One region of the Paenibacillus haidiansis genome, then DNA from elsewhere that is predicted to be linked to it. Evidence: a T-box and tRNA genes for the amino acid it is inferred to sense, from the RefSeq annotation. Region 1 holds a T-box; the other holds one or more tRNA genes.
The links. The T-box of region 1 lies ahead of argS (arginine--tRNA ligase). A T-box ahead of a tRNA ligase gene usually reads a tRNA of that ligase, here a tRNA-Arg.
Positions count from the first base shown of each region.

Region 1 (4,211 bases):
ACGCATGATCGAGAAATGTAACCGCGTCGGCAAACCGGTTATTACGGCTACGCAAATGCTGGATTCGATGCAGCGTAACCCGAGACCGACACGCGCCGAAGCGAGCGACGTAGCGAACGCGATCTTCGACGGTACCGATGCGATCATGCTGTCCGGCGAAACGGCTGCCGGGAAATATCCGGTAGAATCCGTACTGACGATGTCCCGCATCGCCGAAAAAGCGGAATCCGCTTTGGAATACCGCGAAATCTTCATCAAACAAAGCAACGCGCAGCAAACGACCGTTACCGAAGCGATCAGCCAAGCGGTGGCCAACTCCGCTCTTGAACTGAACGCCAAGGCGATCATCACTTCGACCGAAACCGGTTATACGGCTCGCATGGTATCCAAATACCGTCCGAAAGCTCCGATCATCGCTGTAACTACCGAAGATCAAACGCTTCGCCGCCTTGCCCTGAACTGGGGCGTAACGCCGGTGAAAGGCCAAGTGGCGACTTCCACGGACGAAATGTTCGACAACGCCATGAAGGGCGGATTGGATTCCGGCCTCGTGAAGGAAGGCGATCTGGTTGTTATTACGGCGGGTATCCCTCTGGGACAATCCGGATCGACGAACCTGATTAAGATCGGACAAGTACGCAAATAGGTTAAAGAGATCAATATACTTTATTAATAAAGCAATGGGGAGGCCGGAAACGGATCTACCATTGCTTTTTTAACATCATAGGAGCAAGGAAGGAGGCGTACTTATCTTGTATGTCAGCGAATTAGTCATCGAGCCCAAATATTATGAATTCGATATGATGGGCATCATTTATCACGCCAATTACTTGGGCTGGTTTGAAACGGGCCGCACCAAGCTGATCGAGGATTTGGGCTTTAAATATATCGATATGGAGCGGGCCGGATACATTTCGCCCGTACAGGAATTGCGGATCGAATACAAAAAAGGCATCCGTTACGGCGACGAAGTGTTGCTGAAAACTTGGATCAAGCAGAACGGCGGGGTGAAGACGGAGTACGGATACGAGGTCCGAAACGGAGAAGGCGAGCTTTGCGTGGAGGGAACGTCGACCCATTATGTGGTCCGGCGGGAGGACTTCAAGCCGGTGCAGTTCAAGAAGGTGTTTCCCGACTGGTACGCGGCATTCGAGGAAGCCAGCAAATTTTGATTCCGGGGAATCAAAACGGTACAATACTCTTATAAGTAAGTTTTTTGGCATCAATAGGATGATATGCTGCTAAACAAAGGAGTTATTATATGCGTAAATGGATTGCCGTTTTGATTGTTGTGGTTCCCATTATCGAATTTTGGGGATATGTGGAGGTTGCCGAGAGATTGGGCCTTTGGAAAACCGTGTTTCTCACGCTGGCTACGTCGGTCATCGGGGGATTAATGATGCAGTTCGAGGGACGGAAGATACTGGCTGACGCGAAAGCCCAAATGGTCGATAACCGGGTTCCGGGGCGAATGATGATCGACGGCATTTGCGTCTACGGCGGCGGGATTTTGCTGCTGTTTCCGGGATTTATTACGGATTTGATCGGGTTTACGATGGTCTTTCCGCTGACGCGACCGCTTTACCGGCTGGTGCTGACTAAGTGGATCGGCAAAAAAATCAAGGACGGCTCCATTACTTTTTTCCGGCGTTGACTTTTCTGAGTTTATCCTATATAAATATTTTTAACTAATTGATGAAATATCGATGAACGGGACAGTACTTTGCGATAGTCGCCATGACAGCGAGCCGGAAGGGTGGGAGCCGGTATGGAGAACGTGAAGGAAGCGGGCCCGGGAGATGGATGGCCGAAGGTTGGCGCTATGCTTTAATAGCGGCAGTAGGCTATCCCGGCGACCGGCCGTTATCCGGAAGAGTGGCTGAGCTTTGCTCATGCACTTAGAGTGGTACCGCGGGAAACTATCAAGTCTCTCGTCTCTGATTTGGAGACGGTGGACTTTTTTTATTTCGGGGGGAAGGGCAGATCAACTGGAAAACCTCCGGTTATTTTAACGGGTACCCCCGGTTGATATAGAAAAAGCGGCGGATTAGATGCAGATTTTCCAGTTGATTTGGTTTTGATTTGAGTTTTCACAAAATTAACAGGAGGAAATCCAGTTATTTTGCACGATGGCAACAAACCAAAATAATAAAAGGAGAGCATCGGTTATGGATCAATTCAAACATCGCATCGCCGCAAATGTAGCTTCGTTACTGGAGGGAATCCCGGCGGAGGAAATCCGCGGGCTGCTGGAGGTTCCGCCCGGCCCGGCCATGGGTGATCTCTCCCTGCCCTGCTTCAAACTCAGCAAAGCGCTGCGCAAGTCTCCAACCGCCATCGCGGAAGAATTGGCCGACGGCATCCAAGGAGGGAATAGAGAAAACGTCATCGCCAACGTGTCCGCGGTATCGGGTTATTTGAACATCCGCCTGGACCGGACGGCGGCCGCCAGGGAGGTCTTGCCGGGCATTTTGTCATCGGGGGAGAACTACGGCTCGCAAACGGCCGGGGAGGGGAAAACGATCGTGATCGATTTCTCCTCGCCCAATATCGCCAAGCCGTTTCATGTCGGGCATTTACGCTCCACGGTGATCGGTGCCGCCCTTTACCGCATTTTCAATTTTCTCGGATACCGCTGCGTCGGAATTAATCATCTCGGAGATTGGGGCACCCAGTTCGGCAAGCTGATCACGGCCTACCGCCGCTGGGGAGATTCTGCCAAGCTGGAACAGGGAGCGATCGACGAACTGCTGGGCTTGTATGTGCGCTTTCATGAAGAGGCGGAGCGCGATCCGGCGCTGGAGGAAGAGGCCAGAGCCTGGTTCGCCAAGATGGAGCGGGGGGATGAGGAGGCGCTTGCCCTGTGGCGGAAATTCGTGGACGTAAGCCTGGCCGAATTTGCCAAGATTTACGAGCTGCTCGGCGTCACTTTTGATTTCGTAACCGGGGAGAGCTTCTACAATGACCGGATGGGTCCCGTGATCCAGGAGCTGAAGCAAAAGGGACTGCTTGTGGAGGATCAGGGCGCCTGGCTCGTCCGGCTTGACGATTATGATATGGCACCGGCTTTAATGCTGAAGCAGGACGGAAGCTCGCTGTACCATACGCGCGATGTCGCGGCGGCGATATACCGGAAGGATACGTATGATTTTCACAAAGCCATTTATGTAACGGATTATTCGCAAAGTCTGCATTTCCGCCAGTGGTTCAAGGTGGTGGAGCTGATGGGATATGACTGGGCACAGGATCTGGTGCATGTTCCGTTCGGGCGGGTGAGTCTGGAAGGGGCCAGCCTGTCCACGCGAAAAGGCAATGTCGTCAAGCTGGAGGAGCTTTTGACGCAGGCGATTTCGAAAATCGGCGAGATTATCGAGTCGAAAAACCCGGGTCTGGCGCATAAAGAGGAGGTTGCAAGGCAAGTCGGGGTCGGCGCGGTCATTTTCAACGACCTCAGCGGGAACCGGATCAAGGACATCGAGTTTTCCTGGGAGGACGCGCTAAGCTTTGAGGGGGAAACGGGGCCGTATGTCCAATATACTTACGCCAGGGCTTCCAGCGTTCTGCGTAAGGGGGCGGGCCGGCAGGAACAAGCGGCTTTGTCTCCGGAGTATCCCGACGGCAATGGAACGAATGTTGAACCGGATAATGCATTCGATAGCCTGACCGGAGAAGCCGAATTTGCGCTGGTGAAGCAATTGTCCCTGTTTCCGGAAAAGGTGGAGCAGGCCGCGGCCAAACTGGAGCCCTCGATCGTCACCCGCTATCTGGTGGATGCGGCGCAAGCGTTCAACCGCTTTTATCACGATTGTCCGATCTTGACGGAGGACCGCGCTTTGCGTTCGGCTAGGCTGGCCTTGGTACAATGTGTGCAAATCACGCTTCGTAACGGCCTCAGTCTTATCGGCCTAAAATTTCCGGAGGAGATGTAAATTTAGCCGATCAGCCATGCTACCGCAGCCTGCCGTTCAGAATATAGTTTCGCAGATCCCGCAGCACGCCCGCGCGTAGGACGGCTCCGAAGACGACGAACGAAACGGGGCCGATGATGAGCCCGAACACCCCGAACAGCTTCAGCCCGACGAACATGGAGATCAGGGTCGGCAGCGGGTCGAGCCCGACGCTGGTGGCCAGCACCTTTGGCTCGAGCAGTTGTCTCGCCACCAGAATGACGCCGTACAGAATCGAAAGCCCGATGCCGAACCCGACATCTC
Region 1 is NZ_JAZHPZ010000014.1:75,937-80,147, forward strand. Features, by position in the region: gene pyk (pyruvate kinase) at 1-646, shown strand, start outside; gene V3851_RS21340 (acyl-CoA thioesterase) at 753-1,172, shown strand; gene V3851_RS21345 (FxsA family protein) at 1,262-1,654, shown strand; T-box leader at 1,698-1,942, shown strand; gene argS (arginine--tRNA ligase) at 2,169-3,929, shown strand; gene ytvI (sporulation integral membrane protein YtvI) at 3,949-4,211, opposite strand, start outside.

Region 2 (4,211 bases), on a different contig from region 1:
CCAATGATGCTCGGTTCCGAGCTCTTCCACCATGCGCTTGATCCAGGGCGCATCGGCGCCTGGCTGAAAGCTGTGGGCTTGAAAAAATTTATCGTTGTCAACGTAATCCACCGAGTACGTATGCACCTGACCCTGGCCGGTCCGGCGGTAATATTCGACGGCCAGCGCCGTCAGGGCGCTGGAATCCAGCCCGCCGGACAGCAGGGTGCAGACTGGAACGTCCGACAGCAGTTGGCGTTCCAGCGTGTCCTGGAGCAGGCTGCGGATATTCGCGGCCGTCTCGTCGACCGAGTCCCCGTGGGGCTCGGCTTCGAGCTGCCAATAGGCGTACGGCCTGAAGCCCGAACGGCTGAAGATCGCGGCATGGCCGGGCCGCAGCTCGTTTATGTTTTGATACACCCCGTGCCCCGGCGTACGCGCCGGTCCGATCACGAAGATTTCCGCCAGTCCTTCCGGGCCGACGGTGGCTTCCAGTTTGGGGTGCTGGAGCATAGATTTCGGCTCCGAGGCGAAGATGAGCCCCCCGCCGACCTCGCTGTAAAACAGCGGTTTAACGCCGAGCCGGTCACGGGCGAAAAACACATGCTGTTTGTCGCTGTCCCATATCGCAAACGCAAAGATTCCGTTCAGCCGGTAGACGCAATCCGGCCCCCACTCGATATAAGCCTGCAGCAGCACCTCCGTATCGCAATTCGTCCGGAAATGGCGGCCTCGTCTGCGCAGCTCGTCTTTTAATTCAGGCGCATTGTAAATCTCTCCGTTATATACAATCGTATATGTGGCATCCTCCTCCTGGATAATCATCGGCTGGGCCCCGTTTTCGGGATCCATGACGCTCAGGCGGCGGTGGCCGAAGGCGCAGGGGCCGGAAATCCAGGTTCCCTGGGCGTCCGGCCCTCTTTTTTCAAGACAGGATGTCATCGACAGCACCAGGTCCAGCTCTGTCGTCAAATCTCGATTCCATTCGATAAATCCGGTGATTCCGCACATCTTGGGTTTCTCCTCTCTATGCTGGCTTCCGCGCTCTTTTCGCTCATGTGAAAAGTATTAACAAATTATGCCTGGCATGGGCATAAAATGTCTGTCCCCAAACGAAAACTATAATGAAAAGAGGGACTTTCCCCAGATAAGGAGGGATTGGAGAATGGAAAAGAAAACGTATTATGTCTCGCTGCAGGGACGCTCTTTGCTGGAGGAGCAGGGCGCATCGGGATACGAGTGGACGATCCGGGCGACGCCGGAGGAAGCTGACACGATAAGTCATATGTTGGAGCAAATTGATGAAAAAGAAGTGAGCGGTTTTTTGGCCTATACTTGGCCATGGCCGGATTCGCCCGAGGGTGATGTCAATGCGAGCTATCAGAGCAATATCGATCAATTGTATCGGGAGATTTACCGGCTCGGAACGGAAGAGACGCGAAGCCAACTCGGGCGTTCCTTGGGTTTGGAAACGGAGCAAGGATAAGAGGGGGCGTTTAACGAAAGATGTATTATATAAAAGATGCTACGTTTAGAAGGATGACTGAATATAACGGAATTCCCTGCGCGGAGATTCAAGTCAGGCCGGGAGCGGTGAACGATCCCGATCTGTTTGTTTATATCGCTGCCTCCAGCCGGGGGCTGGGCGGGGATACGGCTGCCGGAACGGGCGAGGAGGCGGGCGACGGCTACGAAATAATCCGCATGATCCGCAGCGACGCCGACCTGGAGACGGACTGGTTCGACAACAATATGCATCAAGCCACCGCGGTCGTCGCCGAGGAGGATTTCTGCGATTCGGGCTGGCCCGCGCCGGAGCGGCAGAGGGAAGAGTTCAAACAGCGCCTGCTGGCGCATGAAGGGATCGCCGCGCGGTTACGCCGCGAATTACCCCGGTAACCTTTCGGCAGAGGTTATTTTTCGTCAAATATAACCCCTTTGAAAAATACAAAGGATGCGTTATAATAATTAACGCATCCTTTTTACATATCATATGTCCCAGTAGCTCAGTTGGATAGAGCAACGGCCTTCTAAGCCGTCGGTCGAGCGTTCGAATCGTTCCTGGGACGTAGCAAAGCTCTCCGTCATCGGAGAGCTTTTTTTTCATTTCCCTGAGCTATGAAGAGCTGATAGAGGAAAATTCCTTAAGCCTCCTTTATCTAAAAGATAGGGAAAAGCGCCTTTACATTTCTATCCGGCTGTGTTACATTAATTTCGATAAATATCGAAATTAAAGCCATGCAGGAAGGAGCGCACCCAAGATGAATGAACAAGCCGATATGCAGCAAGCCGTAAAGGTCTATAAGGCACTTGGAGAACCAACCCGGTTAAAGATCGCTCTGCTGCTACAAGAGGAAAGCGACCAATGCTGTTCTGTGCTGGGCGACAAATTGAAGTCTGTGGCCATATCTACACTTTCCCATCACCTGAAGCAAATGGCAGAGTCCGGACTGCTGACTTCACGGAAAGAGGGAACGTTTATTTACTACAGCCTGGATCGCGAAGTTGCAGAGAAATATGCCTCTTATCTGCTTAAATAACATCTTTTTTTTGCCTTTAATTTCGATATTTGTAGAAATATAAAAACTTATAGGAAAAGAGGTTTTAGTTCATGGCAAGTGTATGGAAAGTGTATGTGTTAGCACTGGTCAGCTTTCTGGTAGGTACTTCGGAATATATCATTTCCGGTATTTTGGACCAGATTGCCGCTGCGATGGGAGTTAGCGTTGCCGTCGCAGGCCAGCTGATTACGGTATTTTCTTTAGCCTATGCGATCGGCACACCTATCATTATGGCCGCTACAGCAAAGCTGGATAGACGCAAGCTCATGCTGTATGCGCTCGGACTATTCATTGTAGGGAACCTATTGTCCTTTGCTCTGTCCAGCTTTGAGCTCTTCTTGGCTGCACGGATCGTTATGGCGCTCGGAGCAGGGACCGTGGTCGTCACCGCGCTCAGCATTGCTGCAAAAATCGCCCCTCCGGGCAAACAGGCGAGCTCGATTGCGACGGTCACAATGGGATTCACAGCTTCGCTGATTATCGGCGTTCCTCTTGGCCGGATCATAGCATCCGCTTTGGACTGGAAGGCAGTATTCCTTGGTATCGGATTAGCCGGACTTCTGGCAATGTTAATTCTTGCTTTAGCCATTCCTCCTGTGCAGGGAGATGCACCGGTTCCTCTGCTTAAGCAATTTGCCCTTTTAAAGAATCCTAAAGTGGCGCTAGGTCTTACCATCACCTTCTTCTGGCTCGGTGGGTATTCGATTGCTTATACGTATATTTCGCCTTATTTGCTCGAATTCGCTAAAATTCCGGAGGGTTTGTTAAGCGCAGCACTGCTTGCTTTCGGGATCGCCAGCTTATTTGGATCGAAGGTAGGGGGCTACAGTGCCGACAAGCGGGGCATAGCTGCAACTCTGATTGGAGGCATGGGGCTGCATTTGTTTTCATTGGCTGTGCTGCCGTTTGTCGCCCAGTCCATCCCGATGCTATTCCTATTTTTGATTCTTTGGTCCTTTGCCGCTTGGAGTACGGGTCCGACTCAGCAGTACAACCTGGTCACCGTGATGCCGGAGTCCTCAGGGGTTATGCTCAGCCTGAATCAGTCCACCATGCAGCTCTCCATGGCTGCAGGGGCCGGAGTTGGCGGGATCGCTGTCACCCATGTCTCCTTGAGCTCCATCACCTGGTTTGGTGTCGCCGGAGTATTCATTGCCATGTTAGCGGTTTTGTTCATGTTTAAGGTCAAGGCCCGTAAGGCTGCTATTGAAACAGCTTAACCGGTTCTTCAGGATTGCCCTCACCGGTTTCAGGTATATCTCCAGAGTGCGATCTAGATGAGGCGCTGACCGCCGCTAGTGCGGTCGGTCCGGTCGGTGATGGTAATATTCAGAAGGAGGCTCAAGGGTATTTCTCGTGCCCGAGAGCTTCACACACCGAACCTCGGAACAGCGGAAGCGGCGGTTCTTTTTCGGACAAAAATAAAACCCTTTGGGATTCCAAAGGGTTGATTATGTAATATGGAGCGGGTGAAGGGAATCGAACCCTCGCCTCAAGCTTGGGAAGCTGGCATTCTACCATTGAACTACACCCGCATTGGCTAGATTTTTATTATAGCACGTTCAAAAATAATTTCAAGCCTCCGTGTTAAAAACGACGGCCCGCCGGCTACATAACGATGATACGCTGAGCCCCGGCAAGCAGCCGCAATTCCGCGTTCAGGTTCTCTTT
Region 2 is NZ_JAZHPZ010000011.1:105,744-109,954, forward strand. Features, by position in the region: gene asnB (asparagine synthase (glutamine-hydrolyzing)) at 1-990, opposite strand, end outside; gene V3851_RS19305 (hypothetical protein) at 1,145-1,465, shown strand; gene V3851_RS19310 (hypothetical protein) at 1,486-1,878, shown strand; tRNA gene V3851_RS19315 (tRNA-Arg) at 1,975-2,048, shown strand; gene V3851_RS19320 (ArsR/SmtB family transcription factor) at 2,241-2,519, shown strand; gene V3851_RS19325 (MFS transporter) at 2,591-3,760, shown strand; tRNA gene V3851_RS19330 (tRNA-Gly) at 4,002-4,075, opposite strand; gene V3851_RS19335 (PilZ domain-containing protein) at 4,149-4,211, opposite strand, start outside.
Region 2: it has a tRNA-Arg gene. The T-box ahead of argS (arginine--tRNA ligase) is inferred to sense a tRNA for this amino acid. The anticodon was not compared.